2 regions of the Paraburkholderia gardini genome follow, and region 1 is predicted to be linked to the other one. Evidence: riboswitches for the same ligand, from Rfam matches in the RefSeq annotation. Region 1 holds a riboswitch; the other holds the start of a gene.

Region 1 (4,418 bases):
GGATCGCGCTCGACGCATCGAACGCGCCGACGTATCTTGCCTCGCACATCTCCGAGATCGAGGTCGCGCAGAAGGCATGGCCGAAGATCGTTTTCAACGAACTGCGCGAGCATTCCGGCGCGCCGTTCAAGAAGGCGATGTAGCGGGCAGCGTTCCGTTCACACTGACGATTCCGTGATGCTGGTCGAAGGAATATCATCGAGCGATCTCACCGCCGGGAACAGAGCCGCGTCCGCCTGCCGATACGCGGCCCGATGACAGAAAACGCCCGACGAGGCGATCTAACCCAGCACAGGCGATGCCTGAGGAGACAGTATGGCGACGGAAACAGCACCGGACACGAACCCCGCGGCTGCGGGGGTTCAGGCGAAGCGCCGCACGCGGGTCAGGTTCGGCATTCTTGCGCTGCTCGCGGTCGGCACTGCGATCAATTATCTCGACCGGTCCGTGCTCGGGATCGCCGCACCGGGACTCAGCAAGGAGCTGGGTCTGTCGGCCGTGGCGATGGGCTTCGTCTTCTCGGCGTTTTCGTGGACCTACACGCTCGCGCAGTCTCGCCGGACCTGCCGCGAAGACTGATTCCCCGATCTGACGATGCTTGAGGATCCGGCGCAGCACGATGCGCGGTCAAGAAGACATCGCCTTACCGCTCATATGTGAGCGATAAGGCGGGTTTACAACTCACGTACGAGCGCTAAACTATCACGCCGACCGGGCAGTCGCGTCATCGCATCAACGTAATGCCGAGGTAGCCGAGGTAGAGCAGCCCGTTCACGAGCAACGCCCAGATCGCGAGACCGGGCGCGCGCGAATTGATGCGTATCCACGCGGCCGCGATCAGCGTGATGACGATGCCCGTCACCACTTCGATACGCGGCTCCCACGGCGTCAGCAGGATACCGATCGCGGGCAGCAGGGTGCCCTGAAACACCATCGCGCCGGTGATGTTGCCGAACGCGAGCGTGTCCTTGCCGCGACGGATCCACAGGATGCTGTTGACCTTTTCCGGCAGCTCGGTTGCGACCGGAATGATCAGCAGCGAGAGCAGGAGCGGCGAAATGCCGAGCCCTTCGGAGACGCCGCGCACGCCGTGGATGAAACCCTCCGCACCCCAGACGAGCAACGCGACGGCGAGCAGCAGCTGCACGCCGATCGTGAGCAGGGTGGCCGGCAGGCCGATGCGCGCGAGCAGCATGCGGCCCGGTGCCTCGGTGCCGTGTCCTTCCGCGACGAGACCGCTCGATGCGCGGAACGTCATCGCCACATACGTCACGTACACGCCGACCAGCGCGACGCTGAAAAGCGCGCGCACGGACGTGCGTTCGTGCGGTACGTACATCGCTACCGCAGCAAGAAAGAACGCGAACAGAAAATAGTTGAGGTCGCGGGTAAAACCGGTGCGCTCGGGCACGATGCGTCCATTGACGCCACGCGTACGCAGCACGGCGAGCGTCATCAGAAACGTCGACAGCGTGGAGAGCATCAGCGGCGCGCCGAGAATCGCGCCGACGCCAATCTCCTGGTTCACGCCACCAGGCCCCGTGCTGCTGGCGATGGCGAGGAGCGGCACGATCGTTTCGGGCAACGCGGTGCCGACGGCCGCGAACAGCGAGCCGGTCACGCCTTCGGAAATTTTCAGCCGTTCGCCGAGGTGTTCGAGTGCGTTCGTGAAGAGCTCGGCCGCCACCAGAATGACGACCAGCATGATGGCGAGTTCGACGAGGAGTGAGGTCACGCGCATCCCTCCGCACGGCAAGCGCGGGATGGCGTATCGATGGACGATGCGGCTGGAAAGGAACAGCGATGCTTCACAGGGAGTCTCCGGGGCCGGACGTACACGAACCATGACGCACCGCTTCCCGTCCGACCCGGGACGAAGCAGTACGCCAATGGTCTCGCCAGACCGGTGCGGTCGAATGCGCCATGGCTCGAGGCGACTGAACCGCCGGGCCAGATATGTTGACGCATTCTCCTCCGGGGAAGGAGGAAGGCTACTCCCCAATGACCGGGCGATTCTAACGGCACGCGGCACTTTCAACAAGCTTGCCGCCCTGGATTCGCCATGCCGCTGCGGGATCCGGGCGAGCCCGGCGCGCCGACTTCGCCTATCCTGTTGGAGGATGCGCACGTCCGTAGCGCCTGCGTGCCTCCTCCCTGCCTGGGTCGACCCGGGCTCATCTTCTCGCTCTCGCGGAGTGCCTGTGACCGTTCGCAATCTCGACGCGTTGTTCCGGCCGCAATCCGTTGCCGTCATCGGCGCCTCGAAGCGCGCGGGCAGCATCGGCGAAATGGTGTGGACACGCGTGCTCGACGGTGGCTTCGGCGGCGCGCTGTGGCCGGTCAATCCGAAGTGCGACGAACTCGACGGACATCGCGTGATGGCCGACGTCGGCGATCTGCCCGGGCCGCCAACCGTCGCGCTGATCTGCACGCCGCCCGCGACGTGGGCCGCGATCGTGCATCGTCTCGGCGGCATGGGCACGCGCGCGGCGATCATCGTCGGCGAAACGCGCTGCGATGAAGACCGGACCGCGCTGCGCCACACGCTGGCTGCGGCGAAGCCGCATTTGCTGCGCATTGTCGGGCCCGCCAGTCTCGGCGTCGTGACGCCCGCGCTCGGCGCGCATCTCGGCGCGCCGTCGTGCACGGTGAAGGCAGGTGGCGTCGCGTGGGTCTCGCAGTCGAATGCGCTGACGAACGCCGTGCTCGGCTGGGCGCATGCGCGCGGGCTCGGCTTTTCGCATGCCGTGGCGCTCGGCGACGAAGCGGACGTCGACGCGGGCGATGTGCTCGACTATCTCGCGAGCGATCCGGGCACACGCGCGATCCTGCTCGAACTCGATACGGTGCGTGCGGCACGCAAGTTCATGTCGGCCGCGCGTGCCGCGGCGCGAAACAAGCCGGTGCTCGCGTTGCGCGCGGGCCGCTCCGATCCGGCCGATGCGCTCTACACGGCCGCGTTTCGTCGCGCGGGGATGGTGCGGGTCGATTCGCTGGACGATCTGCTCGATGAAATCGAAACCCTGGGCGTAGGCCGCGTGGCCGCGAGCGATACGGCGACGCTGATCACCAGCGACCGCGGCGTCGCCGCGCTCGCCTGCGACGCCTTCGCGGCATCAGGCGACACGCTCGCGCGCTGGCCCGACGACGCCACCGAGGTCGTCGCCAACGCGCTGCCGAAAGCGACGCCGGGCAACCCGTTGCTGCTCGGCGACGATGCGCGGCCCGAGCACTTCGGCATCGCGCTCGAAATGCTGGCGCCGAGGCGCGCGACAGGCACGGCGTTCGTGGTCCACGCATCGACGCACAGCGCGCCCGCCGCAGAGGTAGCGCGCGTGCTGTGCGCCCAGCAGAAATTTGCGTATCGCGGGCTACTGGTGTGTTTTTTTGGCGGCGTCGATACCGCGACGCGCGATGCGCTGCACGCGCACGGCATTCCGGTGCACACCACGCCGCAGCGTCTTGCGAGCGCGTTCGCGCGTCTTGTCGATTACCGGCTTGGCCGCGAATTGCTGATGCAAACGCCGGAAGGCTTGCCCGCGCAACTGCCCGAATCGATCGACGCGGCGCAGGCCCTGGCATGCGCCGCGCTGACGGCGGCCGAAGCGGGGCAGGTGGCGGACGCGACGACAGTCAGGCTCACCGGCGAGGAAGCCGCGCGGCTACTCGGCCACTTTGGCCTCGTTGTAGAGCAGCAGGAATCGGCGGAGCGGGCGATCGTCGACATCGCGGTTGAACTGCATGACGACGAAAACTTCGGCCCCGTGTTCCGCTTCACGGCGCCTTCGACCGATGGCGTGTCGCCGCCGATGCACACGTACGGTTTGCCGCCGCTCAATCCGGTCCTCGCGCGCGACATTGTTGGGCGTTCGCCGTATGCGCGCCTTGTGTCCGCGGAACCGTCACTGGTTGCGTTGACCGGGCTTTCGCAGGCAGTGTGCGACGTGCGCGAGATCGTCGGACTCTCGCTGACGCTGCGGGTGTTCCAGACGCGCACCGTGCTCGTCGCGCCGTGCGTGCGGCTTGGACGCAAGCGCAGCCGCCTTGCGATCGTGCCGTACCCGCGCCGCTTCGAAGAGACGCTCGACTGGCACGGCCTGCGCGTCACGATCCGGCCGGTTCGCCCCGAAGACGAAGCCGCGCACAACGAGCTGGTGAAAGCGATGACCGCCGACGATCTGCGTCTGCGCTTTTTCGGCGCGGTACGCAGTTTCGATCATTCGCAGCTCGCGCGGATGACGCAGATCGATTACGACCGCGAGATGGCACTGATCGCGACGATCACCGACGAGCACGGTTCGATGCACACGCTTGGCGTCGTGCGCGCGATCGCCGATCCGGATAACGAAACGGCTGAATTCGCGGTGGCGCTGCGCTCGGACCAGAAGGGACGCAAGCTCGGGCGTCTGTTGATGGAG
Region 2 (4,418 bases), on a different contig from region 1:
GCTCTGGCCGCCGGCCATGTCGGCGGAAAATTCCTGGTCGCGGAACACGGTCAGCCCTTCCTTCAGGCTCAGCTGGAACCAGTCGCGGCACGTCACGCGATTGCCGGTCCAGTTGTGGAAGTACTCGTGGCCCACCACGGCCTCGATGTTCGCGAAGTCGGTATCCGTCGCGGTTTCGGGGTTCGCGAGCACGTACTTCGTGTTGAAGATGTTGAGCCCCTTGTTCTCCATCGCGCCCATGTTGAAGTCGCTCACGGCGACGATCATGAAGCGGTCGAGATCCAGTTCGAGCCCGAAGCGCTGCTCGTCCCAGCGGATCGAGTGCTTCAGCGAATCCATCGCGTGTTGCGTCTTGTCGAGGTCGTGCGGTTCGACCCACACCTGCAGCAGCTTTTCCTTGCCCGAGCCGCTCTTCACGCGCTCCTCGAGCGCGACGAGCTTGCCCGCCACCAGCGCGAACAGATAGCTCGGCTTGCGAAACGGGTCTTCCCAGCGCGCGAAGTGGCGACCGTCAGGCAGGTCGCCTTCGTCGACCAGATTGCCGTTTGACAGCAGCACCGGATATGCGGCCTTGTCGGCACGCAGCGTGACCGTGTAGGTCGCCATCACATCGGGCCGGTCGAGGAAGTACGTGATGCGGCGAAAGCCTTCGGCTTCGCACTGGGTGAAGAAGTTGCCGCCCGAGACGTAGAGGCCCGAGAGCGTGGTGTTCTCCGCCGGGTTGCAGGCGCTCACGAGCGTCAGCTCGAAATCGTCGGGCACGTGGTCGAGCGTCAGGCCGCGCGCGTGCGGATGCGCGGCGGCGTGCGGCTTGCCGTCGATCGTCGCGCTGACGAATTCCAGCTGTTCGCCCATCAGTTCGAAATGCGACGCGCGCACGGCGCCGGGATTGCGACGCACGCGCATCGTGTTACGGACGACCGTGCGCCCGGGGACGAGATCGAACTCCAGCGCGACGGTATCGATCATGAATGCGGGCGGCGCGTAATCGGCGCGGCGGATCACAGCAGGCGTAGCGGTGTCGGACATGGCGGGTTCATTAAAGAGTGCAGGGCGGCCGATGGCCGTGCGGGGTGCGCGGCGACAAACCAGTTGGACCATTGTACAAAGCCATTCCAGATTGTGCCCCTCGAACTTTTTACCGACGATGCGGGTCAGCGTAATATCGGGCCACGATGCAATGGCGCAGCGCGCCTGCCAGACACCGAAAGATGCCGAAGACGCTGAAAATGAGGAAGACCATGAAGTTCGACCGTTGGACCCGCCGTGTCACCATGCTGCTGGGCGCCATGGCTGTCACCCTGTCCGGCTGCACCACCTGGGTGACGACGCAGGTCACCGCCTTCTCCGACTGGAGCGGGAGCGACGCGACGCGAACCTATGCATTCACCCGCGCCAGCGACCAGCAGAACAACCTCGAACTGTCCACCTACGAGGCGCTCGTCGGCAACGAACTCACGAACCAGGCGTTCCGTCGCGTGAACAGTCGGGACGCGCACTATCTGGTTGGACTCGGCTACGGCACCCGCAGCGATATGGTGACGGTTTCGCAGCCGGTCTATTACTACAACCCGTGGCCGGCGCCTTACTACTGGGGCCGCCCGATGGTGGACCCGTGGGGACCGTTCGGGCCGTTTCCGGCCGGCTACGTGGGCCAGAGCTATCCGGTCTATACCCATCTGCTCAGCATCCGCATCACCGATCGCGCGTCCGGCAAGGAGGTGTACAACGTGACGGCCCGCAACTCGGGCGACGAGCCGTCGCTGGTGCGCGCGATGCCATATCTCGCACGCAGCGCGCTCGCGGATTTCCCGCTGGGTAACGGCGTCGTGCGCACGGTACGCATTCCGCTCGATGGCAGCGGCGGCGCGCCGTCGAACGAAGCGGCTGTGGGAGCGCCGCCGGCGCCGGCCTCCGCGGCCAAAACCGTCCAGTAGCCGAGGCTTCGCAGGTTTTACGCGTTCCGCACCGGCGGCATCGCGGCGGAAAAAGCCGGCTCCCGCGTCATACGCGGAGCCGGCTTTTTACTGATGCATCACGCGGAACGCGCCTCAGAGCCCCACGCCGAAGAGCGCCATCGTACCCAGCACCACGAACATGACCGCGGCGATACCGTGGACCACCTTCGTCGGCAGCCGGTGGGCGAAGCGGTCGCCGAGCAGGATGGCCGGCACGTTCGCGATCATCATCCCGAGCGTCGTGCCGGCCACCACGCCGAAGAAATCATGGAAACGCGCGGCGAGCGCGACGGTGGCGATCTGCGTCTTGTCGCCCATTTCCGCGAGAAAGAACGCGACGACGGTCGCCCCGAACACGCCGAGGCGCGTGCGGTTCGCGTTGGCTTCGTCTTCGTCGAGCTTGTCGGGCACCAGGATCCACAGCCCCATGCCGATGAACGACACCGCCAGCGCCCAGCGCATGATCGTCGGCGTGACGAGCGTGCCAAGCCATGCGCCGAGCGCGCCGGCGCCCGCGTGATTGACGAGCGTCGCGACGAGGACGCCGAGAATGATCGGCAACGGTTTGCGATAGCGGGCAGCGAGGACGAGTGAAAGCAGCTGCGTCTTGTCGCCGATTTCGGCCAGCGCGACGGCGCCGGTCGAGATGAGAAAGGCTTGATCCACGTTGTGATGGTTTTCCCGGGCCGTGATGAACGAGCGACGACCCACAACCAGCCGGACCCTGTAGCGGCAGCTGTGGATCATCGGTCTCGCCAGGCCTCAAGGCTGCGTCTGCCATGGCCGTACAGGCCAGGTCTGTTGACAGGCGCCCCCGCGTGACACGTGCGCGGCGCGGTCTTCATGACTGAAAGACTGCGCGGACATGCAGCAGGGCGGCTACTCCCCAATGAGGGGCGGATTATAACACGCGGTTTTCGGGTCGCTGCGCCCCGCCTGGCGCGCCTGGGCCCCGTCCGCAGTCCCTTTCAACCTGATGTCGCAGATGCGACGCGTGCAAACCGTCCAGATTCCGGCGGATGGCGCAAACATTTCTTTCCGAAAGTAAAAAGGGCGACATGAAAATGCGAGAGCGGTTCACCACATTTCGTCAGCATGCGAAAGGGTTTGAGGCCTTCCAGGACTACATTTACGTTTCCGTGGCGGCGTTAAGACGGATACAGATAGATACGTCTTTCGTGGCTGATTTAATCCACAATATTCAGTATGATGCCGGCGACCGCCGGGGAATCCGAGTCTAACTAACATCATGTCCGGTGAGTCCGCCCCTAAATAATCCGGGGCATCGGCCGTTAATTCACCTGAACACATATAAATAACGAGACTGGATTGACCCTTGCGGCGTCTGCCCCGGGCTGGGCGGCGCCCGTGTGTCGCCTTCCGGCCGGCGCGCCGGATGGGGCGCCAGCAGCCTTAGCCGCTTTCAATCGCGCGAACACCGATATGCCCGATCTGCACTGGACTATTCCGGTTGCTCGCTGGTCTTCCTGGCCTGCCGCCGCAGCCACCGCCCCCGATATCGGCTTCATCGAGCCGATCGTACGGCGGCGACTGAGCACACTGTCGCGCGCCGCGCTGAAGGTGGCGCACGACTGCGTGGGCGATGACGTCGCCGCCGTGCGCACGGTATTTGCGTCGCGACATGGCGAACTGCGCCGCACCACCGACATCCTGCGCGCCATCAGCGCGGGCGAACCCGTATCGCCGACCGCGTTCAGTCTTTCGGTTCTCAACGCGATGACGGGCGTGTTCGGCATCGCCCGCGGCGACCGTTCGCCGGCGAGCGCGATTTCGGCGGGCGCCGAGACCCTTGGCTACGCATTGCTGGAAGCGCATGCGCAATACGCGAGCGATCCCGCCACGCCCGTGCTGCTCGTCTACGCCGATGAACCCGCCGATCCCGCGTACGGCACGATCGAAGACGAAGTGCAGGGCGGCGCACTTGCCATCCTGCTCGACGCGGCCGCAACCGCAGGCCAGCTGACGTGTACGATTGCCCGCGCGCCGGACGCCGGCGATGCGTCGTTCGCCGTATTCCCGACACAGAGCCAGGCCGTGCATCACTGCCTCGACACGCACGCGAACGCGGTGTGGCAGGGCGCAGGCGCAATCTGGCAATGGAGCTGGCATCATGGCGCGGCTTGAGTTCGTGTGGCGGTTGACCGCAACCGGCCTCGCGATGGCGGTGTTCGGGGTATGCGGTTTCCTGTTTTCCGTGATCGTGTTTCCGCTCGCGTGGCTATGGCCGCACCGGGCGTCACGGCAACGTGCGGTGACCACGGTCATTCACGGATTTTTCCGCGCGCTCGTGGCCGTGCTGCAGTTCGCCGGCGTGATGAAGCTCGAAGTCGAGGGCGGCGACGCACTGCGCACCCGCCGTCCGGCGGTCGTCGTGGCGAATCATCCGACGTGGCTCGACGTGATGGTGCTGCTCTCGCTCACGCCGCACGCGTGCTGCGT

What was found. A riboswitch is a leader RNA that binds a small molecule or an ion and turns the genes downstream of it on or off. The one in region 1 is predicted to bind manganese.
Region 2: another riboswitch for manganese. It lies ahead of LPA37_RS16545 (TMEM165/GDT1 family protein); the one in region 1 lies ahead of LPA37_RS12325 (sodium:calcium antiporter).

Annotation. Positions count from the first base shown of each region.
Region 1 covers NZ_CAJQZB010000014.1:77,820-82,237, reverse strand. The annotation lists gene LPA37_RS12335 (peptide chain release factor 3) at 1-143, shown strand, start outside; partial or broken gene LPA37_RS12330 (MFS transporter) at 316-552, shown strand; gene LPA37_RS12325 (sodium:calcium antiporter) at 725-1,735, opposite strand; yybP-ykoY riboswitch at 1,826-2,012, opposite strand; gene LPA37_RS12320 (GNAT family N-acetyltransferase) at 2,202-4,418, shown strand, end outside.
Region 2 covers NZ_CAJQZB010000022.1:87,979-92,396, reverse strand. The annotation lists gene pepN (aminopeptidase N) at 1-1,029, opposite strand, end outside; gene LPA37_RS16550 (DUF4136 domain-containing protein) at 1,242-1,937, shown strand; gene LPA37_RS16545 (TMEM165/GDT1 family protein) at 2,052-2,624, opposite strand; yybP-ykoY riboswitch at 2,643-2,858, opposite strand; gene LPA37_RS16540 (beta-ketoacyl synthase chain length factor) at 3,402-4,103, shown strand; gene LPA37_RS16535 (lysophospholipid acyltransferase family protein) at 4,087-4,418, shown strand, end outside.